DNA from 3 places in the Enterococcus sp. DIV1304_2 genome. Region 1 is predicted to be linked to each of the others. Evidence: predicted binding sites of a transcription regulator. Region 1 holds the regulator's gene; each other region holds the start of a gene.
What was found. Region 1 encodes LexA, which represses DNA repair genes until DNA is damaged. Its sites were predicted from a motif close to CNAACANNTGTTNG; they were not measured.
Positions count from the first base shown of each region.

Region 2: the regulator LexA is predicted to act here: its motif matches at 5,373-5,386, upstream of recX (recombination regulator RecX).
Region 3: the regulator LexA is predicted to act here: its motif matches at 6,200-6,213, upstream of IGJ14_RS02480 (Y-family DNA polymerase).

Region 1 is NZ_CP187851.1:1,288,518-1,296,987, reverse strand. Features, by position in the region: gene IGJ14_RS06160 (glucosaminidase domain-containing protein) at 1-443, opposite strand, end outside; gene tkt (transketolase) at 702-2,696, opposite strand; gene IGJ14_RS06150 (DUF896 family protein) at 2,795-3,046, opposite strand; gene lexA (transcriptional repressor LexA) at 3,198-3,821, shown strand; gene IGJ14_RS06140 (hypothetical protein) at 3,999-4,217, shown strand; gene IGJ14_RS06135 (adenine phosphoribosyltransferase) at 4,423-4,935, opposite strand; gene recJ (single-stranded-DNA-specific exonuclease RecJ) at 4,950-7,247, opposite strand; gene IGJ14_RS06125 (LapA family protein) at 7,482-7,916, opposite strand; gene IGJ14_RS06120 (SDR family NAD(P)-dependent oxidoreductase) at 7,926-8,470, opposite strand, start outside.
Region 2 is NZ_CP187851.1:921,208-929,677, forward strand. Features, by position in the region: gene IGJ14_RS04355 (TspO/MBR family protein) at 1-10, opposite strand, end outside; gene IGJ14_RS04360 (fibronectin type III domain-containing protein) at 376-1,926, shown strand; gene IGJ14_RS04365 (lytic polysaccharide monooxygenase) at 2,260-2,868, shown strand; gene IGJ14_RS04370 (YcjF family protein) at 3,085-3,801, shown strand; gene rlmD (23S rRNA (uracil(1939)-C(5))-methyltransferase RlmD) at 3,916-5,292, opposite strand; gene recX (recombination regulator RecX) at 5,399-6,199, shown strand; gene mutY (A/G-specific adenine glycosylase) at 6,192-7,376, shown strand; gene ntdP (nucleoside tri-diphosphate phosphatase) at 7,469-8,002, shown strand; gene IGJ14_RS04395 (GNAT family N-acetyltransferase) at 8,063-8,470, opposite strand, start outside.
Region 3 is NZ_CP187851.1:519,277-527,746, reverse strand. Features, by position in the region: gene IGJ14_RS02510 (shikimate kinase) at 1-39, opposite strand, end outside; gene aroA (3-phosphoshikimate 1-carboxyvinyltransferase) at 39-1,322, opposite strand; gene IGJ14_RS02500 (prephenate dehydrogenase) at 1,327-2,406, opposite strand; gene aroC (chorismate synthase) at 2,420-3,586, opposite strand; gene aroB (3-dehydroquinate synthase) at 3,587-4,651, opposite strand; gene aroF (3-deoxy-7-phosphoheptulonate synthase) at 4,666-5,685, opposite strand; gene IGJ14_RS02480 (Y-family DNA polymerase) at 6,238-7,629, shown strand; gene IGJ14_RS02475 (hypothetical protein) at 7,592-8,092, shown strand; gene IGJ14_RS02470 (hypothetical protein) at 8,122-8,361, shown strand.

The DNA of each region.
Region 1 (8,470 bases):
GATTCCCAATAAGATGAATAGCGACGGAAAGGTTCGTTCATCGTTACCCATTGACCATTCAAATATTCTTGCGTATTCATATATACCACAGATTGACCTGCGCTACCTTTGACTCCAAATAAGTTGTAATATGGTGCACTTGATAATCCAGATGTACCATACGCACTTTCAAGTAATGCTTGTGCAATCATGACAGATGCATATAAGTCATTGCTTGCTGCAACTTCAGAAGCAGCCCATCCGATTTGATTGATAAATGCTTGCGGATCGGCAGAAGATGCGACATCTAACTCATCCGCACGTACAGTTTGTGGTGTTGCTGTGACCAACATTGGCCCAACTAATAGGCTTGTCCCCACTAAAGGTGCAATGGCTTTTTTATTGATGGTCATTTTCCTTTTGGGCCTATGGTGTCGAGCGCTACGGGTTCTCAGCTCTTGCATTCAAATTCCTCCTCAAATGAAACAGTAAATAAAACTTCCTCTTAAACGAAACTTAATCATTTAAATTATACGTTTTATTTTATTGAAACTCAAACGAATCTTCAATTATTTACTTTTTGTAATCTTCACGTAATCAAAAAGTAACACAAAAGTAACGACAATTATCCCTTTTTACTAATTTGTACCTAAAAAAAATAGAAAATTGGAGGCTTGGAAAAAATCTCCAAGCACTCCAATCGAACTGCTTTCAGTATTTGTCTATAATTGATTGAAGACGTTGACTACATTATCTACTGTAAAACCAAATTCTTCAAGTATTTTGTTTCCAGGAGCAGAAGCACCAAAGTGATCGATCGTGATCGTTTGACCTTCGATTCCTACATAACGTTCCCATCCAAATGAAGCAGCCGCTTCAATCGCAACACGCTTCGTCACTGCTTTTGGCAAGACACTTTCTTGATATTCTGCAGATTGTTGTTCAAACAAATCAAAACTTGGCATTGAAACCACTGAGACATCTTTCCCTTGTTCCGCCAATACTTTTTGCGCTTTGACCGCTAGATCCACTTCTGAACCTGTCGCGATCAAGATTCCTTCTGGTTGTTCCCCTTTAGCTGGAGACAAGACGTAGGCACCTTTTTTAACCATATCATCCGCCACTTCTTTTGTTGTTGGAAGAACTGGTAGATTTTGACGACTCAAGACTAAGATCGTTGGTGTATCTGTCGATTCCATCGCAACTTTCCACGCCGCACGAGTTTCGTTCCCGTCCGCCGGACGTAAGACATGGACACCTGGCATACTTCTAACCGAAGCCAATTGTTCCACTGGCTCATGCGTCGGGCCATCTTCTCCAACTGCCACAGAGTCATGGGTCAAGACGAAAATAACTGGCGTGTTTTGGATCGCTGCTAAACGCACAGCTGGACGCAAGTAATCGACAAAGACAAAGAATGTTCCCCCATAGATCCGGGTACCACCATGCAATTGGATCCCGTTCATCGCTGATGCCATCGCAAACTCACGAACACCAAACCAAATGTTGCGGCCTTCATAGTGTTCAGGCGTGAAATCTTTGTCTGCTGTCACCATCGTATTGTTTGATCCAGATAGATCGGCAGAACCACCCCAGAAGCTTGGGATCGCTTTTGATAATTCTTGGATAACTTCTTTACTTGAGACACGACTCGCTTGGCTTTCACCTTCGTCGTACGTTGGAAGTTCTGCATCCCAATTCTCTGGTAACTTCCCAGCAAAAGCATCTTCGAATTGTTGCGCTAATTCTGGATACGCTGCTTTGTATGCTGCGAACAGCTCACGCCAAGCATTTTCAGCTTTTTCGCCTTCTTCAACCATCGTTTGACGGAAACGTTCCGCCACTTCTTCTGGTACGGTAAAGTCAGGGTATTCCCAACCATAGATCTCTTTGGCTTTTTGAATGCCTTCTAAGCCAAGTGGTGCGCCGTGGACCGCAGAAGTTCCTTGGTTTGGTGCACCAAATCCGATGACCGTTTTCACTTCGATCAATGTCGGTTTGTCGGTTTCGGCTTTCGCTTCTTCAATTGCTTTTGAGATAGCTTCCAAATCATTGCCGTCTTTGACCAAGATATGTTGCCAACCGTAAGCTTCATAGCGTGCGCCAACATTTTCAGTGAAGGCTTTTGAGGTTGGTCCATCTAAAGAAATATCGTTTGAATCGTATAAAACGATTAATTTTCCTAATTTCATATGACCAGCCATCGAACTTGCTTCTTGAGACACACCTTCCATCAGGTCGCCATCGCCACATAACGCATAGGTATAATGATCAACGACGTTGAATTGATCTTTGTTGTAGGTTGCTGCTAGATGCGCTTCTGCCATTGCCATCCCCACAGCCATTGCGATCCCTTGTCCTAACGGACCAGTCGTTGCTTCGACGCCGTCCGTATGGTTGACCTCAGGGTGTCCTGGTGTTTTTGACTCCCATTGACGGAATTGTTTCAAGTCATCAATCGTCACTTGGTACCCTGCTAAGTGCAACAAGCTGTACAACATCGCTGAACCATGTCCCGCAGATAAGACAAAACGGTCACGGTCTGCCCAGTTTTTAGAAGTTTTCGGATTCACTTTCAAGTGTTTCGTCCAAAGGGCATAAGCCATTGGCGCGGCACCCATTGGTAACCCCGGATGTCCTGAATTTGCTTTTTGTACTGCATCGACACTCAATGTACGGATCGTATTCACACCAAGCTGATCAATTTTATCAAACAATGTAACCCCTCCTGTAATTTAGGTTTTTTTTACCTATATTTCTACTTCTAATTTTATAGTATCTCCTCTGAAAAAGCAACGACTTTTAGTTTTTTTTACTAAAACTTGCTATTTCGGTCGTGGAGGCCTTTTTTCTTCTGGATTTCTTTCAATTTATCTGGTGTGACATCATTTCCATCGGGATCAACCACTTTCATCCCTTCAATATGATGTCTCATGCCAGAACGAAAGGCTGTCAGATATGCTTCTCGTAATTCCTTTTGCTCTTTGACTTCAGCTGGTGTCAATCCTTCTGCTTTTTTCTTTTTAGCTAACTGATTGATACGTTCGATTTTTTCAGGCGATAACACAACTATTCCTCCTCGCTTTTGCTTCTCCTACATCTTATATAAAAAACGAAAAAAAAACAACTACATCAATAGTCTTTAATGCGAACATTTGTTTGAAATCATGTATTTTCTATGGTACTATTTAGTTATCAAGTGAAAGAAGGTGTACCTTGTGGCCCGACAAACTGAAACAAGACAAATCGAAGTCTTACGATATATTCACGAACAAGTGACCCAAAAAGGCTATCCACCGACTGTCCGTGAGATCGGAGAAGCTGTTCAGCTTTCTTCCACATCGACAGTCCATGGTCATCTTGCCCGATTAGAGAAAAAAGGCTTTATTCAAAGAGACCCTACGAAACCACGTGCAATCGAATTGACGCAACAAGGATTATCAAAAATTGGGATTCGCCCAACGACGATCCCTGTTCTCGGCGTTGTTACTGCCGGAGAGCCGATACTAGCTGTCGAGGAAGCTTCTGACTTCTTTCCAGTCCCACCAAACCTTTCCTCAGAAGAAGGCAGTCTGTTCATGTTGACGATCCGAGGAGAAAGTATGATCAATGCTGGGATATTGGATGGCGATAATGTCATTGTCCGTAAACAAGAAACTGCACAAAATGGTGATATCGTGATTGCGATGACTGCAGAAGACGAAGCAACTTGCAAACGGTTCTATAAAGAAAGAGATCATTTTCGTTTGCAACCCGAGAATGATTTACTGGAACCGATCATTTTAGATGAGGTGTCGATCTTAGGTCGTGTCGTTGGTCTGTACCGTAGTCATATTTATTGATAAGAAAAGAAAATTCAGTTATTTATTTACGAGCTTGAGATCATGATCTCAAGCTCGTCTTTTCCTCTTTTAGTAGATATCTTTGTTCTTTTTGAACTTCCCTCTTTACAAAACGAACAAAAGTTCGTATAATAATGATACGAACTTTTGTTCGCATTCTATAAAGAGGTGAAAATCATGAAATCAATGAGACGTTTTGGTTTAGTATTGATCGTTTTGTTTTTAGGTATTATTATTGGTAATTTTGGTCTACGTACAGCGCTGTTGGTTTTTGTTCCTTTGTTTACATTGTGGTTTATGTTGTGGGATGAAAAAAAATACCGTCAATCACAACGTCGTCAATCCCATGAAGACTCCTTCTATCACGAAACCTATTACAGCTCCAGGCACTCGTAAAAGTAAATAAGATCGCTTCTATGAAAATTCCGTCCAAGCAAACGATGATCGCTCGTTTGCTTTTTTTTAACGACAAACTGACTACCTACTCCTTGCACATATTTGTTCTATCAATAAATTGAGGCTACTCATCCAACGAAAATCCCCTTCCGCAAACGATTCATCCGTTTGTGGAAGGGGGTTTTCTGTTCAATATTTTATTTGATTAATACTCCATCAAAGTAATCATGTCGTAGCCTTCGATTTTGTCACGACCATGCAAGTCCATCAACTCGATCAAAAAGGCACAACCCACAACAACTCCGCCAAGCTCTTCGATCAATTCGATCGTTGCTTTGATCGTTCCACCTGTTGCTAATAAGTCATCACAGATCAAGACTCTTTGTCCTGGTTGGATTGCATCTTTGTGCAGCGTCAAGGTATCTGTCCCGTATTCAAGTCCGTAAGTCACTTCGATCGTTTCACGAGGTAATTTTCCTTTTTTACGAACAGGAGCAAAGCCCACGCCTAATTCGTAAGCCACTGGACACCCTACGATAAATCCACGTGCTTCTGGTCCAACGACCATATCGATACGTTTTTCTTTCGCATAATCAACGATTTGCTTCGTTGCTTCACGATAAGCATCTCCATCAGCCATCAATGGCGAGATATCTCTAAATATAATTCCTTTGGACGGATAGTCAGGAATACTGGCAATATAATTTTTTAAATCCACTTTATTGTTTCCTCCTAGGTTGTTAACCATTTTTTTATTGTGGGAATGTCACTTAATAGTAAGAATTCCTCTGATTTGATTTTTTTCAATCGCTCCTGATAGCGGTCACTTGCAGTCAATGGATGACTCGCCGGATCTGCGACTTTCTCCAAAACACCATTGTTTATTGTAACAAACTTCAACTCAAAAAACACCTGTATCATAAAAATTAATAATTTTTGTGGAATTTTTAAATAGTTGGCCATTGCACCTAATTTATGTCGGATATCGATCCGTTCTTGCGCATGGATCAATTTGAAGAGTCGAGCATATTGTTCTCTTGTTCCTACACCGTTCAAGTATGCTTCATCAACAGAAATACCTAAAAAGTAAACTCGGCTAAAGGACCCAAATGATAAGATCTCTTTCAAGTCGGTCAAATCGGTTGGACAATCGATCACGACTAATGCGTTTGGGTCATTTTCCTGAATCCATGATTGAATCATTTCTTTATCTGTCCAATGAATGATGTGTTTTTGTATCGACTTATTTAGTTCTTTGATCGATGCTTCATCAAAAGCTAAATAAATCGGATGTTCGATTTCATTTGCTAGCGTTCGGTAACGTTTTGCTCGCCAATCAAACACTTGCAATCCTTCTACTGCAAAGTCGGAAACCATCAGCTGTGGTTTTTTGCGTCCATTCCACTCATTGATCGATAACTGTCCTACAATATCAAGTGAATCATCTACAAATTCGTTTTCTTGTGGGCCAAAACCAAACGCGACAGCATCTAATTGACTATCTTCATCCACTAAAGAAAGCTTCAAGTGCTGTTGGTTCGAACCGATTCGTTTTACATTTTGGACAGCAACCTGTTTGAATAAAAAGTTAGGTACAGGATTATCTGTTCCGAATGGTGCCAGTGATTTCAATGTAGCGATTTGTTCGACCGTCACATCTTTTGGCGAGACGACCTCATCGATCGTCAACGCAGGACCCTTGGACAAGTCGATTTTCTTTTCTTCTATATAGGCATTCATCCGTTCTTGTAATTGGGGGATATTTTCCGCTGGCATCGTTAAACCGACTGCTGCGTGATGGCCACCAAAAAATGTAAACAATTCACGCATCTCATTCAGCATATCGAAAAGATTCAACGCTTCGATACTTCGACCTGATCCTTTTGCAACGGACTGGTCTTTGATGCCAAGCACGATTGTTGGTTTGCCTGTTTGATTCATGATTTTTCCTGCGACGATCCCTAGTACCCCTTCATGCCAACCTGGATGTGCTAATAAATGGATCTGGTTCTCTTCATTGATCATCGCTAATGCTTCTGAGGTGATTTGCTCAACGATTGCTTTACGTTCTTCATTGACCGTTTGTAACTGCTCGGCTAATGTCTGAGCTTGACTTTCGTCGAATGTGGCTAGTAATTCAACCGCTGGATTAGGGTCTCCCATCCGACCGATGGCATTCAAGCGCGGGGCAATCGAAAAACCGATCATCGTTTCATCCGCTTCATTCGCACGTACACTACTTTTCGCAAACAGTGCCTGTAAGCCTACTCGCTCGGTATGACGAATTGCCTCTAAGCCTAACGCCACTAGCGTCCGATTCTCATCAGTCATAGAGACAAGGTCAGCGATTGTGCCAATTGCGACTAAATCTAAAAATTCTGCTGGTGGTTCTTCCAACAAAGCGGTCGCTACTTTAAATGCGACACCGACACCTGCTAATTCTCCAAAAGGATAATTGCCTTGTGGATGGCGGGGATGGATGATTGCATAAGCCGTCGGTAATTCACTAGGCAACTCATGATGATCTGTCACGATCACATCTACTCCCTGCTGTTGTGCATAAGCAATTGCTTCATGCCCAGCTACCCCATTATCGACAGTCACGATCAGTTGGGTACCTGCGGCTATTTTCTCTTGATAAACGGTTAGATTAGGTCCATACCCATGTTCAAATCGATTAGGTAAAAAGACTTCCACTTGGGCACCAAGCAATTCTAACGTTTCTTTCATGACGGTCGCACTGGTGATGCCATCTGCATCATAATCTCCGTAAACTAAGATTTGTTCACCATTGATCACGGCTTCTTGGATACGGCTGATTGCCTTGTCCATATCAAACATCAAATATGGATCATGCAACTTTTGCTCTTTTGGATGTAAAAACCGATGGATACTTTCTTCCTCTCGGTATCCTCTTTGCCATAGCAATTGCCCGATCAGAGGAGACAATCCTTGTTGTTTGATTATTTGGATAAAAGATTCAGAAGGTGTTGTTTCATTGACCTTCCAATCAAAATTTGCTCGTCTCACATACTCACCCCTAACTTAGTCATTATAGCAAACGTCTTCTCTAAAAAAAAGAATTTCAGAAGATTAGATTCTGACATCACTAACTTAAATAAACCAAAGTAGACAAAACAGATTCGTTTGCCTACTTTGGTTGCCTTTTAGAAATTGAGTAATAAATCCTCTATTTGATTTTTGATACAGTGATTTCTACCACTTTATTCTATTTACTTTCAAAAAAACATCAGCTATCCATGATCAATCAAAGTAATTGACGCTTTGCTTTGGTGTTTGAGAAGGTGATTCAGAAGGTGTTTGCATTTGTTCGATCTGTATTTGCTTTGCTTGTAATTCTGCTTGATAGGCCGCTTCAAGTTCCGCACGTTCATTTCGAAATTGTCTTTGTTGTTCTTCTGTCGCCTCTTCGATTTTCTTTTGGATATCTGCTTGGTTCTCTGCTAATTCTTTTGTTAATTGTTTTAATTGTTTCTTTTGTTGCCATAGTGTCGTAAAGGCTGTTAAAAATACAATCAATGCACCAATCAATGCTGAACCAATGATCACTAGAATCAATGGCGCATTAAAAGAAGCAAAGCCAAAGCTTACAGGAACATTTTGATTGTTCAATACAGCGAACACGACAATGACAAGTACAAGTAAAAAACCAACGATCACACTACCTTGCTTTTTCATTTACTTCACCTACTTTTTATTAAAAATTCCACCTGCAAAATAATCCCCAATGGTTGGGAAAAGTGCATAAAATTTAGACGCGATTTCTAACAATACCGGTTGATTGATCTCACGTTTCGGATGTTTCATCGCTCGCACGATCGTTTGCGCCAATTTAGTTGAATCCAAAACTAAGTGACCGACTTTTTCCAAATAGCTACCACTTGGATCAGCCTTATCAAAAAATTCCGTTTCGATTGGTCCGGGATTTACCGTAGTGACCGCGACTCCTAGTGGCTTCAACTCTAAACGTAACGCATTTGAAAAGCCCAAAACAGCAAATTTTGTAGCGGAATAGATCGTAGATTTAGCTGTCGCCATTTTTCCTGCCATGGATGCCACATTGATGATATGTCCTTGGCGTCTTTCTGCCATATCGATCGCAAATTTTTGTGTCAATACCATCATCCCCAAGACATTGACTTCGAACATATCGTAGGCTTTTCCTAAGTCAAAGGATAAGAAATCCTCAAAGATACCAAATCCAGCATTATTGACTAAGATATCAACACGAC
Region 2 (8,470 bases), 370 kb from region 1:
TGTATACCATAAAAAAAACTCCTTTCTTTAGACAGTTTAACATATTTATTTATAACAGCACCTATTTATGGCTTGTAATTTTTTAAGTTATTTTAAGAAATGTTAATTTAGCATACATATTGACCTGTATAAGATAGTATCGAGGTGTTTTAACCATTGAAAAAGCATTTATACGTTAATTTTCAAGCGTTGTTGCAATACCGAACATTTTTGTTTTTTCTTTTTTATTTAACTATAAAACGGAGATAAAACGATTAAATAACCTTAATTTCTTTTTTGTTTTTGTTATATTATTTTGAGTTATCTGATATTATAAAATTTGTAATCGATTACGAACAAGGGAAATGAATTAGTTGAATGGGGAGAGTTTGGAAAATGAAGAAAAAAAGTGTAAAGAGATTATTAGCTGGAGCAGCTTTGTGTAGCTTATTGGTTGCACCGTTGTTTTTAAATGAAGAGCAAGGAGCGGCAACAGAGCAAACAGTTCGCGCAACACCTGATTTTGGTGTAGGTCAAGGAATCGAGTGGCCAGAACAAGTCGTAGCACCATTCGTAGATATCACGGCGTATACTTCAGATGAAGTGTTGTCAAATAAAGGTGCCTTAAATATGGCAGCAATTGCTAGAGAAACAGGTCAACGTTTCTTTAATCTAGGATTTATGCAAGCTAGAGGGATCAAAAATGGTAAACTTGATTGGGCTTGGGGAAGTTTCAATGGATTGAGTGAAAGTGATAGTGACGAATGGCAATATGAAGGAATCAAGCAATCGATCCGTGAGTTAAGAGAAGTAGGCGGAGATGCAGCTGTGTCATTTGGCGGATTAAATTCTGGTGCCTTCTGGGAAGTAACACAAGATGAAGATATGCTTTATGATGCTTACATGGAAGTAATCCAAGGTTATGGCTTCACTCGTATCGATTTTGACGTAGAAGCGGCAGCAATGGGTTATCACGAAAACCTAGCAAATGCTAAAGCGGTAAAACGATTACAAGATGCAACTGGTGTTGAAGTAACATTGACATTACCAGTTATGCCTACAGGATTGATTTCAACAGGATTATCTGTTTTACAAGCTTATTTAGAAGCGGGCGTTGATTTAACTAACGTGAATATCATGACGATGTGTTATGGATCAAGTGTGGCAGACTATGCGCAAGGCTCACTAGATGCTGTAGATAACACAATGGTTCAATTAAAAAATCACTACAAACAATACGCTGGTAAAACATTAACAGATGAGCAAGCTTATGCAAAATTAGGTACGACTCCTTCTGTAGGATTTGAAAATGAGCAGCATCCTTACTTTACAACAGATATGTTCAACTTGGTTGTACAACACGCTAAAGAGCGTAAAATCGGTATGGTATCATACTGGTCAATGAATCGTGATGCCAAAGTAGACGGTGGACAAGGACAAGTGAAAAACCAATATGAATTCTTAACTGTTGGTCAAAGATTTACAGATGGTTCTGAAATGCCTGAAGATACACAAAACCCATCAACACCGACAAATGTAGGTTCAGATTTCATTACGACACAACGCGCGCGTATCAATTGGACAGCATCAACGGATAACGATCGCATTGCTCGTTACAATCTTAAATTAACTGGTGCAGGCGAAACAGTATCAGCGACAACAATGGCTGTGTCTCATACCTTTGAAAACTTGAAGAGCAATACGACTTACACAGTCGAAGTAGTTGCAGAAGACCGTTCTGGAAATGTTTCGGATGCAGCAACTTATACTTTTACAACACTTGAAGAATCAGAATCTACTCTACCAGCTTGGGACCCTGCAACAGTTTACTTAGGTGGAGAGCGTGTTACATATGAAGGGCTGATCTATGAAGCGAGACATTGGACACAAAATGATATTCCGAGTGAATCTGGTCCTTATGGCCCATGGAGACTTGTGACTAAATAATCTAGCTATTTCTTATTACTCCATAGATAAAATGATAAATAGTAAAAATATTAATAACTTGTATTGAAAAATGATAGTTAAGTTATTATTTATATAGATAAGTAAGAGAGGAGAGTCCTAAAAAAGCTCTCTTCTTTTTACGTAAAAAACAATATGTATATTGAAACATTAAGAAAATATTAAGTGCATCAAAAAACATTTTAGGTAAATAACTATAGTTATCATATGGGAAACGCTGTTAAAACAACGTTTTTATCGTTTTAACTAAAATGAATTCATTTCAATAAAGTTATAAAAGCATAACGTTTGTTTTTATTTTAGAAAACGTTTACAATGAACCTATCAAAAATAGGAGGTTCAGTTATGAAAAAGTTTAGTGTTATGATGTTCGTAGGAATTGTTATGTTAGGTTTGTTTGGATTTGGTACATCTGGTTATGCACATGGTTATGTGACATCTCCAGGGAGTCGTGCCTATTTCGGTACAGCAGCTGCAGGTAATTTGAATCAAAACGTTGGACGCGCACAATGGGAACCACAAAGTATTGAAGCCCCTAAAAATACATTTATCGATGGAAAAATCGCGAGTGCAGGTGTCAGTGGATTTGAACCATTAGATGAACAGACAGCCAATCGTTGGCATAAAAGTGTAATTAATGCTGGTCCTTTGAATATCACTTGGAACTTAACTGCACAACATCGCACAAGCACTTGGGATTACTACATTACAAAACCAGGTTGGAACCAAAACCAACCTTTGAAATTCAGCGATTTTGAATTGATCACAAAAATCGATGATAAAGCAACAGTTCCACCAAAAACAGTAAATCAAACAATTACTGTTCCTCAAGATAGAAAAGGTTACAACGTGATTTTAGCTGTTTGGAATATTTCAGATACAACAAATGCGTTCTACCAAGTAATCGATGTCAATGTTCAATAGATAAACCTTGAAGAGAAACCTTTTTAACTGATCATATAAAGAACACCTATGAAGTGACTCTCATTTTCACTTCATGGGTGTTTATTTGTATATTCGAACCACCTAAAATCAAAAGGGGGCAGGTACAATGATGGTCCCATTTTTTTGGCGAACTTCAGATTGTATTGTATGATAGAAGTAAGGATACCAGAAGAAATGGGTTACGGAGGAAATCAAATGAAAAAATTTTTACGTAAAAAAAAGAAAAATAAAGAATCGATTGAAGATACTGTAATCGAACATGAGGAAACAGAGTTGGAAGAAACATTGGAGCAAACACCTGAGGAACAAAAAGAATTTGCTTCCTTTTTTGCTGAAACAATGAAAAGACTTCCCCAAAAAACATCCGCAGCTATTTTACGAAATTTTGATTCGTCGAAAAGCAAGGCGGAACAAACATTAGCAAAGAGTAAAACACAATTCGACCGTCTATTTGAAGAATTCTTAAAAGGGGTAGACGAACCTTTACGTAGAAAATGCCATGCAACGATTCATGCGGCCTCTTTGACAGCGGCTATCATCGGTTGTTCACCGATCCCTTTTTCAGATGCTTTTTTACTTGTACCTGTTCAGCTAACGATGATGGGACGTCTCCACAAGTTATTTGGGCAATCGTGGTCTGAATCATTAGGTAAGAGTGTCTCAAAAGAGTTGATCGTTGTTAGTTTAGGTAGAAGTGCAGTAGGGAATATCATCAAGATCATTCCGGCAGTAGGTACAGTGGCTGGTGCAGCAATCAACGCAACTGTCGCTAGTACGATCACTGAATCATTAGGTTGGATCACAGTGAAGATGTTGAATGATGGCGAAGATATTTTTGATGATGTCATGTCTTTCAAAGGACAAGTTCAAACGCTTTTTACTTTATTGAAACGAAAAAAACAAATGAAATAAGATTCGATCAGAAATGATCGGATAAAAAAATAAGCATTGACCTCTGAAATAGTTTTTGACCTATGCAGAGGAAAATGCTTATTTTTTATAAGGATTCTGGTTGGCGCTGTTGAATTATTTTTTTGTTAATTTCACGACAACTTCACAACGTGCTGTTTGAGGGAACATATCGACAGACTGCAGATACTCGACGTGAAAAACTTTCGCTAATTGGACGAGGTCTCTTGCTAAAGTTGAAACATTACAAGAAATATAAACTAATTTTTGCGGTGGGTTTTTTAAAATTGCTTGGATCAATTGCTCGTCTAAACCAGTACGTGGCGGATCAACGATGATCCCATCCGGACGAAATCCTTCATTCAACCATTTTGGTAAGAGCTCTTCCGCCGTCCCCACTTCATAACGAGTATTCTCATACCCTAAACGTTGTGCGTTTTTCTGTGCATCTGCAATGGCTTGGGGGATCGTATCCATTCCACGCACTTCTTTTGCTTTGTTTGCTACACTCAAACCAATTGTCCCAACACCACAATAAGCATCTACGATCGTTTCTTCTGGTTCGATGGCTAAAGCTTTGATTCCTTCACCATATAAGACTTCTGTTTGTTGAGGATTCAACTGAAAAAAGGCACGAGGTGAAAGGTCAAAAGTCACTTCATTGATTCGTTCCTCAATGGCTTCTTTTCCCCAAATATGTTTTGTTTCGTCGCCCATCACGAGGGAGGTTTTTAAAGGTTGCACGTTTTGCATGATCGAAACAACTTCAGGGAGTTGCTGATTGATCTCGCGAATCAGGACATTTTTTTGTGGGAATTTTTGACTTCTAGTAATAAAGACAACTTGTAGCTCACCTGTCTGTATACCCACTCGAACCATGATCGTGCGGAAAATCCCACTATCAGTACGTTCGTCATAAATCGGTAAATCATATTTATTCAATAAATCAATGACTGTATTCATCACTTTTTGTGTAGCTGGCTCTTGCACTAAACAATCAGTGATCGCCACTAAGTCATGAGAGTTGGCTTGATAGAGCCCAGCTTCGATTTTGCCTGTTTGTTTATTTTTTCTTAATTGAAATTGCGCTTTGTTCCGATAACGCCAAGGATCGTCCATTCCAATCGTCGGTAAAAGTGGATACTCACGATAGCCGACGGGCTTGAATTTTTCTAACGATTGCAAAAGCAAATCTTTTTTGAAATCCAACTGCGCATGGTACGCTAGATGCTGCAATTGACAACCGCCACATTCATAATAGACTGGACAAGGAGCAGTCACACGATCCTTACTTGTTTTTTTAACTTTGACTAGTTGTCCTTCGGCATAGCGAGGGGTCGCTTTGGTGATTTTCACTACGACTTCTTCTTTAGGAAGAGCATACGGAACAAAGACGATCATGCGTTTAAAGTAGCCGATTCCTTCTCCGTTGATCCCTAAACGTTTGATTTTCAATGTGATCGTTTGGCCGTTTTTAACAATTGCTTCTGGCATAGGTATCTCCCTTTTTTATCATTATGTGGCTATATTCTAACATATTATAGCGAGAGTTGGGGATTTTCTATGTTATGATAGGAATATATGTTCGAGGAGGGATAGTTTGCTTTCTATTGCAAGAATCAGTAAAGGCAAAGGGCCTTTTTATCAGATCGATCTTTCGGATGGCGAAACACTACAAGTATCAGAAGATATTTTAGTACGCTATCGTTTATTAAAAGGACAAGAATTAACAGAAGATAAATTAGCTGAAATCAAAAAAAGTACAGGTTATGATTTTGGCTTACAACAAGCATTGAATTATTTGAGTTACCAATTACGAACGGAAAAAGAAATTCGGATCTATTTAAAAGACAAAGAAATCGGACAAGAAGACCGTCATAAAATCGTTGAAAAATTAAAAGAATTAGGTCTTGTGGACGATTTGACTTTTGGTGAAAGTTACGTCCGAACGAATATGCGTTTGAGTGACAAAGGACCAAAAAAATTAGCACAGCAAATGCAACAAAAAGGGCTCTCGCCAGAAGTGATCGAGCAGTCTTTAAGCCAGTATCCGTTTGAAGAGCAAGTAGAAAATGCACGACAAACAGCGGAAAAGACTTACGAAAAAAATCGTGCAAAAAGTCATAAGGATCTATTACGGAATATCCAACAGAAGTTGATGACAAAAGGGTTTACTAATGATGTGATCCAAGAAGCGATACAAACATTACCACAGGAAACTGATCCAGAAGCTGAATACGAGCTTTTAGTACAACAAGGTGAGAAGATCTGGCGTAAGAACAGTCGCTTTGAACCGCAGAAAAGAAAGATGAAAGTAAAGCAGAGTCTCTATCAAAAAGGCTTTGATTTTGAGATGATCCAACGCTTTATTATAGAAAAGGAAGAAGAAACAAGTGAGTAGAGAATGGGAAAACTGGTCTTCAGAAAAAACAAAAGAGTTTCAAGAACGTTTCATTGAATGGTATGAACTCGAGAAAAGAAATCTCCCTTGGCGCTACAATCAAGACCCTTATCGTATTTGGATATCAGAAATCATGTTGCAACAAACCCGAGTCGATACAGTCATTGATTATTTTTATCGCTTTATGGAGTGGTTCCCAACGATCGAAGCGTTGGCGCAAGCACCCGAAGAAAAACTGCTGAAAGCTTGGGAAGGCTTAGGTTATTACTCGCGGGTCAGAAATATTCAAGCTGCCGCAAAACAGATCATGGAAGATTTTGACGGAAAGATGCCACAAACACCGGAAGAAATCAGTACATTAAAAGGGATCGGTCCTTATACGACAGGGGCAATTGCAAGTATTGCTTTTGGGGTACCTGAACCAGCGATCGATGGAAATGTCATGCGTGTGGTTAGTCGACTGTTTTGTATCGAAGAAGATATTGCGAAAGCATCGAGTCGCAAAGTATTTGATCAAGCCATGCGGAAAATCATTGACGAAGAGCATCCAGGTGAGTTCAATCAAGCATTGATGGATCTTGGCTCAGCAATCTGCACGCCGACCTCGCCTAAATGTGAAGAATGCCCGATCCAAGCATTTTGTCTAGCAAAAGAAAAAGGGGTCCAAACCGCCTACCCTGTCAAAACAAAAAAAGCCAAGCCACGAGATGTTTATTATGTTTGTGCCGCGATTGAAAACGCAGAGGGTGCTTATTATTTTGAACAACGAGATCAACAAAAACTACTCGCTGATATGTGGACATTTCCGATGGTAGAAGTAACGAAAGAAGTATATGGAAAATTAGAATCAGACTGGCAGCCTACGGACGAAATCAGTTTGTTCGATGAGGCATTAGTGGCTGAAGATGGTGCTTCAGTATTGCCTTTTGCTCATGTGGACAAAGTTGTATGGCAAAAACGTCACTTAGGGGAAGTAACGCATATCTTCAGTCACTTGAAATGGCATGTTTTATTGTTTTATGGTCGATTGCCTAAGAATGCAAAAGACCTGTCTGAGAATGGAAAACAGACACAGTGGCTGATACCAGAAGCGTTTGAACAAGTGGTTTTCCCGAAAGTGCAAATGAAGCTCGTCCAGCAGTTGGATAAAAATCGAAACAATAGTAATCCTTTCTAGGCAAAGATGATTTTTATTGCTATAATAATTACGATGTCGGTGTAATGAACACCCCAACACAAAGCACAAAATGTTGCTAAGGAAGGATTGCGATGGGAGTTCCAAAAGAAGGAGAGTTTGTAACGATCCAAAGTTACAAACACGACGGCAAATTGCATCGAACGTGGCGCGATACCATGGTATTGAAAACAAGCGAACATTCAATGATCGGTGTCAACGATCATACTCTTGTCACAGAGTCTGACGGACGACGTTGGGTGACGCGAGAACCAGCGATTGTATACTTTCACAAAAAATACTGGTTCAATGTAATAGCAATGATCAGAGAAAAGGGGGTTTCCTATTATTGTAATCTGGCTTCACCTTTTTTATTAGATGATGAAGCATTAAAATATATTGATTATGACTTAGATATCAAGGTTTTTCCTGATGGCGAGAAGCGCTTGTTAGATGTCGATGAATATGAAATGCATAGTCAAATGATGAATTATCCAAGTGATATTGACTTCATTTTAAAAGAGAACGTGAAGATTTTGGTTGACTGGATCAATAATGGAGATGGCCCATTCTCAGAAGGCTATATTGATATTTGGTATGACCGTTACAAGCAATTGTCGCAAAAGTAAACGAAAACAGTAAGTAAGTGAAGGGATCTTCATCTTACTTACTGTTTTTACTTAGATGCTTCACAAGTTTTTTTTCATGTTGAGATGTTGGATGCCTGCATCTTCGAAGGCTTCACCGTAGGGGTGATAATCAAGCTTCTCGTAAAAAGGAATAGCGGTCAGTTGAGCGCCTAATTTGATCGTATCAAAGCCTTGTTTTTTAGCAAAAGACTCTGCTTCTCTTAGTAAGACTTGCCCCAAACCTTGTTGACGGTATTCGGCAAGGATCGCCATACGTTGTACTTTTATCTGACCATTTTCAAGTGGCAGTAAACGAACGGTACCTTGCGCCTCATGCGCATCTGTATAAAGGACGAAATGGACACAATGTGCCTCATCCTGATCGATTTCTCTCTCGAAGGGAACACCTTGCTCGACAACGAAGACTTGATTTCTGATACGTACAGCATCGAGATAAATAGGACTCAT
Region 3 (8,470 bases), 770 kb from region 1:
ACCGGCGCCCATAAAACCAATCAGCACAATTGCAGCCATTAGTTTTTCTCCTTGATCAGACCAGCTAGATCAGTGAAGAAGTCAGGATAAGAAATATTTACCGCTTCTGGATGGTTCAATTCAACTGGTTCATCGGTCAATAATGCGGCAATCTGTAACATCATGCCAATGCGATGATCCCCATGACTGTCAACAATTGCCCCATGTAAAGGTGTCGGACCATGGATGATCAGCCCATCATCTGTTGTTTCGATGTTTGCGCCCATTTTTATCAATTCTTCCGCTGTCGCATCGATGCGATTTGTTTCTTTCACTTTTAATTCTTGTGCGTCCCGAATGATCGTCGTGCCTTGTGCTTGTGTTGCAGCTAATGCCAAAATCGGTAATTCATCGATCAAGCGAGGAATGATTTCTCCTTCGATCGTACACGCCTGCAAGTTGGCAGAACGTACCATTAAGTCAGCCGCTTGATTTTGTTGATCGATCTGCATTTCTTGGATCGAAGCACCCATTTCGATCAATACATCTAAAATCCCTGTTCGTGTTGGATTGATTCCTACTTGTTTCAATAAGACTTCACTATCTGGCAAAATACTTGCTGCGACTAGATAAAAGGCTGCTGACGAAATATCCCCAGGTACCGCCACGTTTTGTCCAACTAACCGTTGCCCGCCAGCAAGTGTGATCACTTTATCTTCTACTCTGATTTCTCCACCAAATTGTTTGATCATTTCTTCTGTATGATTCCGTGAACGTTCTTTTTCGATGATCGTTGTCTCACCATCTGCTTGAAGTGCCGCGAATAAAATCGCTGATTTGACTTGCGCACTAGCAATCGGCATCTCATATTCGATTGGTTTCAAAGGCCCACCAGTCACTCGTAAAGGTGGTAGATCTGGATGTTCGATCCCTTTAAGATCCGCACCCATTTCACGTAAAGGATTCATCACTCTCCCCATCGGGCGACGATTCAACGAGTCATCTCCAGACACTTCTGCCGAAATCTTACTTCCAGCTAAAATCCCTAAAAGTAAACGGATCGTTGTACCAGAATTACCTGCATCTAAACGTTCTGTTGGTGTTTGTAATCCCTCTACGCCATGACCATAAACATGGATTTTCTCTTCTTCCTCTTCTATTCTCACACCTAATTGTCTAAATATGGACATCGTACTCAAGCAATCTTCTGCTTTTAAAAAGTTCGTTATCGTCGTTTTTCCATGACTGATTGCACCAAACATGATGCTGCGATGAGAAATCGACTTATCTGCTGGAACCGTTAGCTCACCTTTGATTCCATGTGTAGCATTAAGTAATTGCATTGTCTCAACTCCTGATCCAACAGTGAAAATTTTCCGCTTGAATCAATGCTTGTCCTTTTTCTAAATCGGTTTGATTTTTGAAGGACAATTCAAGGACTCCGAAAATATCTTCTCTAGTTTCTTGTATTTTTAGATTGATGATTGAAATATCTGCTTGGCTCAAAGCCGTTGTCACCTTAGCCACTGCACCGGAAATATCCGGAATATCAACGTATAGATCATAGAATGCTGGAATCGTTCCTTGTCGTTTCTTCGGCAACTGATCCCTTGTCTGCTTCGCTTGTGCAAAAAATCGATAAATGGCCTCTTCATCATTTCTCGCAAGTTGTGTTTTCAATGTTTCCATGGAGGATTGCCATTCTGCTAACAAGGACAACATGATTTCTTGATTCGTTAATAAGATATCTGTCCACATTTTAGGATCAGATGAAGCAATTCGAGTAATATCCCGAAATCCTCCGGCGGCAAGTTGGGAGGCTCTTGGATGTTTCTGATTGAGTTCATCACTGGTTTGCACTAAACCAGCAGCCACGATATGAGGCAAATGGCTTAAGACACCGACGATCTCGTCATGATTTTTGGCTTCCATCAACACAAATTTCGCTCGCGTCGGTTCCAATAGTTCCATCAATTCATCCACGCGCTCACTCTCATGATCATTGGCCAATATATAATAAGCTTCCTCGAACAAATTGGGATTGCCGGCTTTGACTCCTGATTTGTGCGAGCCTGCCATTGGATGCCCACCAATAAAAGTAAAAGGTAATTCCTTAGCCGCTGTCATGATTGCTGCTTTTGTACTGCCAGTATCGCTGACCAATACCGTTTCCTTTAACGGAAGTGTTGCTAATCGTTGCAAATAATCCAAACTAACTTGTACAGGAACCGCTAATAAAATAACATCCATTTGACTCGCTTCTTCGATCCCAGACACCAGATGATCCACTAATTGGACTTCTTCTGCAATTTTTCTAGTTTCTGCTGAATGATCCCATCCATAAAGAGTCACATTCGATCCTTTGATGGCTCGGCAAAGCGAAGCACCAATCAGACCTAAACCTAAGACGAATACCTTTTTCTTCATATCGCTCTCCTTACTAAAAGTCTTGGATCATCTGCCGATGACTGGCCACAGATTTTTTCAGCTCACTCATGTTATCCGCTGGGAAATGTTCAAGGATCTCCACGGCAAGTGCTGTTGCAATAACGTGTTCAGCAACCACCGAAGCTGCGGGTACAGCCGTACTGTCTGAACGCTCGACACTTGCTTTGTATGCTTCCTTCGTATCGATATCGACACTCATCAATGGCTTGTAAAGTGTCGGGATCGGCTTCATCACACCACGAACGATGATTTGTTCGCCGTTCGTCATCCCACCTTCAAAACCACCTAAATGATTGGTTGTCCGGCGGTAGCCTTGTTCTTGATCCCATGTGATTTCATCCATAACTTTAGAACCTGGTAAAGTCGCTGCATCAAAACCGATCCCAAATTCCACCCCTTTGAAGGCATTGATACTCAGCATGGCTTGTGCTAATTTTCCATCTAATTTTTTATCCCATTGGACATAACTACCCAAACCAGCCGGTACATTTTCAACCCGGACTTCGACGACACCACCTAAGGTATCACCTGCTTTTTTCGTCTCATCAATCAATGTTTTGACTTGTTCTTCGATTTCAAGATCGACCATATTAACTTCGGAGATCGTTGTTTTTTCTTTGATGACTGCTACAGGTAGCACTTCAGGTATCGTTGCTTTGATTCCTCCAAGAACCGCTACATGACTGGCAATTTCAATATCTAGTGCTGCTAGGATCTGTTTTGCTAAAGAACCGATTGCCACACGCATCGTCGTTTCCCTAGCGGAAGACCGCTCTAACACATTTCTAAGATCTTGATGTTGGTATTTCATACCACCGACTAGATCGGCATGTCCCGGACGTGGTTTCGCTACACGGCGACGTGTGACATGTTTTTCTTCGATTGGCTCGACTGACATCACCGTCTGCCAATTCTTCCAGTCTTTATTCTCCACGATCATTGTGATTGGCGAACCAAGCGTTTTACCATGTCGAATACCTGAGGTGATTTGGACACGATCTTTCTCGATCTTCATTCTGCCACCACGACCATAACCTCCTTGTCGCCTCACAAGATCTTCATTGATTTTTTCAAGTGAAACTTCTAAACCTGCCGGGATCCCTTCAATAATGGCAGTTAACTGTGGACCATGAGATTCTCCTGCTGTTAAAAAACGCATTTATTTCCCCTCCTTTAAATAGTCTTTCACGGACTCAAGCGGAATTTCTTGGATCCTTGCTTGTCCGATCTTATCTAATAAAATGATTTTCAATGTCTTTCCACGTGCCTTTTTATCGTGGGTGATCGCATCATAAAGGGATTGCTCCTCCCAAGGTTGGTACTTGATCGGTAACTGATACTTTTCGATCATTTGGATCAATTGCGCAGTGATACCCACTGGTGATTGTCCCAGCTTTTCGGCTTGTTTGGTGATTTGCACCATACCGATCGCTACGGCTTCGCCATGACTGATCTGACCATAACCAGCAGTATTTTCGATGGCATGTCCGATCGTATGGCCAAAGTTCAATAACAAACGATTCCCGTTATCGAATTGATCTTCTTCAACAACTTGTTTCTTCACACGCAACGCCTTTTCAATGATTTTTTCACTATTAGCCAGTAAGTCAGCAACTCCTGTTAAGCTTGCCAAATCTTGCCATAGCGTTTCATCACTGATTGCGCCACACTTGATGATCTCAGCGATCCCTTCTTGGATTCTACGTTCTGATAAAGTGGTTAACGTCTCTGGATCGATCAATACCCCATCTGGTTGTGCAAATGTCCCGATCATATTTTTCGCCATAGGTGCATTGATCGCTGTTTTTCCTCCAATGCTTGAATCGACCTGTGCCAGTAAGGAAGTCGGGATCTGGACAAATGAGATCCCTCGCATATAGGTGGAAGCAACGAAGCTGGCTAAATCGCCGATCACTCCTCCTCCAAGCGCAATCACCGCATCACTACGCGTAAATTGTTCTTCTGCTAAAAACGCATAGAGGTTAGCTGCCATGTCGAATGATTTGCTGCTCTCCCCAGCTGGAACAACATAGTGGACGACTTCGTAGCTTGCCCGCAACTGTTGACAAATTTTTTCGCCGTATATCGGAAAAACATTCGTATCACTGATAATCGCGATTTTTTTATTTTTCCAGATTCCTTCGATCCACACAGACACATGATCGAGTGCATTTCGTTCAATGATGATCTCATAGCTTTTTTCTGGTAAGACAACTTCTAACATGACGCTCCTCTTTTCTATAAGGCTTTTATTTTATTCATTGCTTCAACTAAAATCTCGACTTCTTCCATCATTCTTAGGTAGTTCTTTTCATTCAATGATTGCTGTCCATCTGACCATGCGTGGATTGGATCAGGGTGGATCTCTACGATCATCCCATCTGCGCCACTAGCAACTCCGGCTCTTGCCATTGGTGATACGAGATCCCAAACCCCGGTACCATGACTTGGGTCAACGATGATTGGGAAGTGACTTAATTTTTTGATGATCGGCACAGCACTGAGATCGAAGGTATTACGTGTCGCTGTTTCGTAGGTGCGAATACCACGTTCAATAAAGATGATGTTTGGGTTGTTTTGTACCGCAATGTATTCCGCCGCATTCAACCATTCTTCGATCGTCCCTGAAATCCCACGCTTCAAGCCGATTGGTTTTCCTGTTTTCCCAACAGCTTCTAATAAACGGAAATTCTGCATATTTCTGGCACCGATCTGGATGATATCTGTGTATTCACAAACGACATCGATATGGGCTTCATCCATGACTTCGGTAATAACTTTTAAGCCGTAATGATCCGCTGCTTTACGCATCATTTTCAGCCCTTCTTCTCCTAATCCTTGGAAAGCATATGGTGACGTTCTAGGTTTGTAGGCTCCTCCACGTAAGACCGTTGCCCCACCAGCTTTTGCCATACGAGCAGTTTCCATGATTTGTTCTTCGCCTTCTACTGAACAAGGACCCGCCATCGTTACAAAACTACCATCACCGATTTTCAGACCATCCACATCAACGACTGTATCTTGCGGATGAAATTCTCGAGACGTCAGTTTGTACGTATTAGAGATTTTTACTGCGCGCTCCACCATGTCGTATCTTTCAAACGGTACGCCTTGGATAATTTTTGGATCACCGATCAATCCTAAAACTAGACGATCTTTGCCATGGTTGATCTGGACGTCTAAGCCCTCTTCTTTGATACGTGAAAGTACTGGTTCTAGTTGGTTTACTTCAATTCCTGGTTTAATAATTAAAATCATAAGATAACATCCTTTTTTATTTTTATTTTTTTATCACTGTTTGAACACTTGATCGACAATGGAAAATCGTTCGTTGTTTACTTAAAATAACTCGTTGGAAAATGAACTGATGTGGTTCTCCTTTCGTTAGGTATAAAAAAAGCCCGCCGTAGACAAATCTACAGTGGGCCTTCACCAATTCTAACAAAAAAGCCACTATAGATTTTCATCTATGTGGCGGACAAGTCATCTCAAACATCCTTAGCCATCATAGATACAAACGTTGTGTTTGCACCCATGAATGTCATGAATACAAACCTATCTAAAATAGCTAAAGTAATACGTATTCAGTTGTGAATTCAATGTGATTTTCATAAGAAATCGCTCCAAACTGATTTAAGATTGGTTTAAGTATAGATTTCTTTCTGAAATAAGTCAACTACTTTTTCAAATCTTTTTCTCTTTATGCCAATGATCCTTTAGAAGACCGATGTTTTTTTAAAGTTCCTATTGATTTTTTCGTTGACAAAAAATGCGAACATGTGTTCTAATCATGTAGAAGAGGTGACTGTTATGTTTAAAAATCAAAATCCTGTATTTGACTATCATAAAGAACCTTCTAGAGATATTTTATGTATTGATTGTAAGTCGTTCTATGCTTCTGTTGAATGTGTCTCACTTGGATTAGACCCTTTAACAACCAAACTAGTTGTTATGTCGTATCCCGGAAATTCATGGGAAGAACGTGGTAGCGGGTTGATCCTTGCCTCTAGCCCAGCTGCAAAAAAAGCCTACGGGATCACGAATATCAGTCGTGCGCGTGATTTGCCCTTTCCTTATCCCAGTGATTTATATATTGCCCCACCACGAATGGCCTATTATATGGAGAAGAACAAAGAAATCAATGCCATTTATAAAACCTATGCAGACGAGAGTAACCATCATGTCTATTCGGTCGACGAAAGTTTTTTGGATATCACAAATAGTTTGAATTTGTTCGATGCACCTGATGCCCGGGCACTTGCAAAAAAAATTCGTCAAGACGTTTATGATCAGACAGGGATCTATACCACGATCGGTATCGGTGATAATCCACTATTGGCAAAATTAGCTCTGGATAATGAAGCGAAGGATACCCGAGACATGATCGCCGAATGGCGTTATGAAGACGTCCCTGAAAAACTTTGGCGGATTCCTCAGCTGACAGATTTTTGGGGGATCGGTCGAAAAACAGCGATTCGTTTAAATAAAATGAACATCCATAGCATCTATGAGCTTGCACATGCGGATTACTATCGTTTAAAAAGTGCAATGGGGGTAATTGGTACACAACTTTATGCCCATGCCTGGGGAATCGATCGAAGCTTTCTTGGCGAAGTCTACACCCCTAAATCAAAAAGCATCGGAAATAGTCAAATCCTCAATAAGGACTATACTCGCCGAGAAGAGATTGAAATCGTGATCAAGGAAATGGCGGATCAAGTAGGCACACGCTTACGTCGAGAAGAAGCAAAAGCACAAGTAGTTAGTCTGTGGGTCGGTTTTTCTTTAGGCTACACAGATGTTTCAGGAAAAACCGGGTTTCACCAACAGATGAAAATCGAGCCGACCAACGCCAGTCATGTCTTAGCAGAAGCACTATTGATGATTTTTGATCGACATTATCAACGTCAAGATATCCGAAGTATCGGCGTCAATTGTTCTCGCTTAGTTTATGCGACTGGCTTGCAATTGAATCTATTCGATGATCCTAAAGAGCAAGTCAATGCGGCAAAGATTGACTTTGTCGTGGATAAGATTCGACAAAAATATGGATTCAAAGCAATCGTCCATGCACATAGTTTACTGGAAGGTGGTCGAGCAATCGCCCGCAGTTCGCTTGTAGGCGGTCATGCTGGCGGAATGGCTGGTATTGAAGGTGAAGGACATGCGACGCACGAAAAAAGAATTTCTCGATTACAATGAATACCGCGATCGCCCCTTTGGCTTGAAATGGGGAACCGCTTTTGCCATGGATGAATTAGTTAAAGGGATCGATGAAAACGCTGAAGACGCCCTAAAAGACCTCCCTCCCCAATCACAAATGACGCGAGAGGAAATCGACCAAGTCCTGTTACAGTCCTTTCTCTATCAGCAAAAAGTAACGATTCAATTAAATACAAAGGATGAATTTGGCAGGTATTTAGAAAATATTGAAGGCGTCTTTTTTGGAGAAAGTGATGAAGATGAGGTGACGATCGATGACAATCAAATCCCTTGGCAAGATATTCGCCATATCGAATTAAAGCAAGAAGAAAAATGGTCGCATCTCTCTACTTTTGCTACCATGGGAAAAATCAGCAATCGTATGCCTCAATCGCACAAACAAGAAGAGATTCAGTTGATCAAAGATGAATTTTACCAAGAATTCCCAACCGACAATGACTAAACGACTAAATAAAAAAGGAAGCGTTCGTTATGAAAACGATCTATACCCATTTTGAAACAGTGATCATCACCGCTTATATCGCCAAGCAAGAAATTGCTCTTCTGACAAAAAGCGGCAAACATTACCAAGGAAAAATCCAGTCCATGATGACAGAAGAAGGTTTTTATATAAACGACCAGTTTATTTATTGGACAGAACTTGCTACGATCGATTTAAAAGAAGAATACTTTCACTTTTGGCGACACGTCATGACAAAAACAAGCAGATAGGTCCTTTTTTGTCTTATTTGATTTTAGAGGTAACTCGAAACTAGATTTCGCATAATAAAAAGACTTGCCATTAGCTATCTAGTAACGCTTAAAACAAAATAAACGAGAA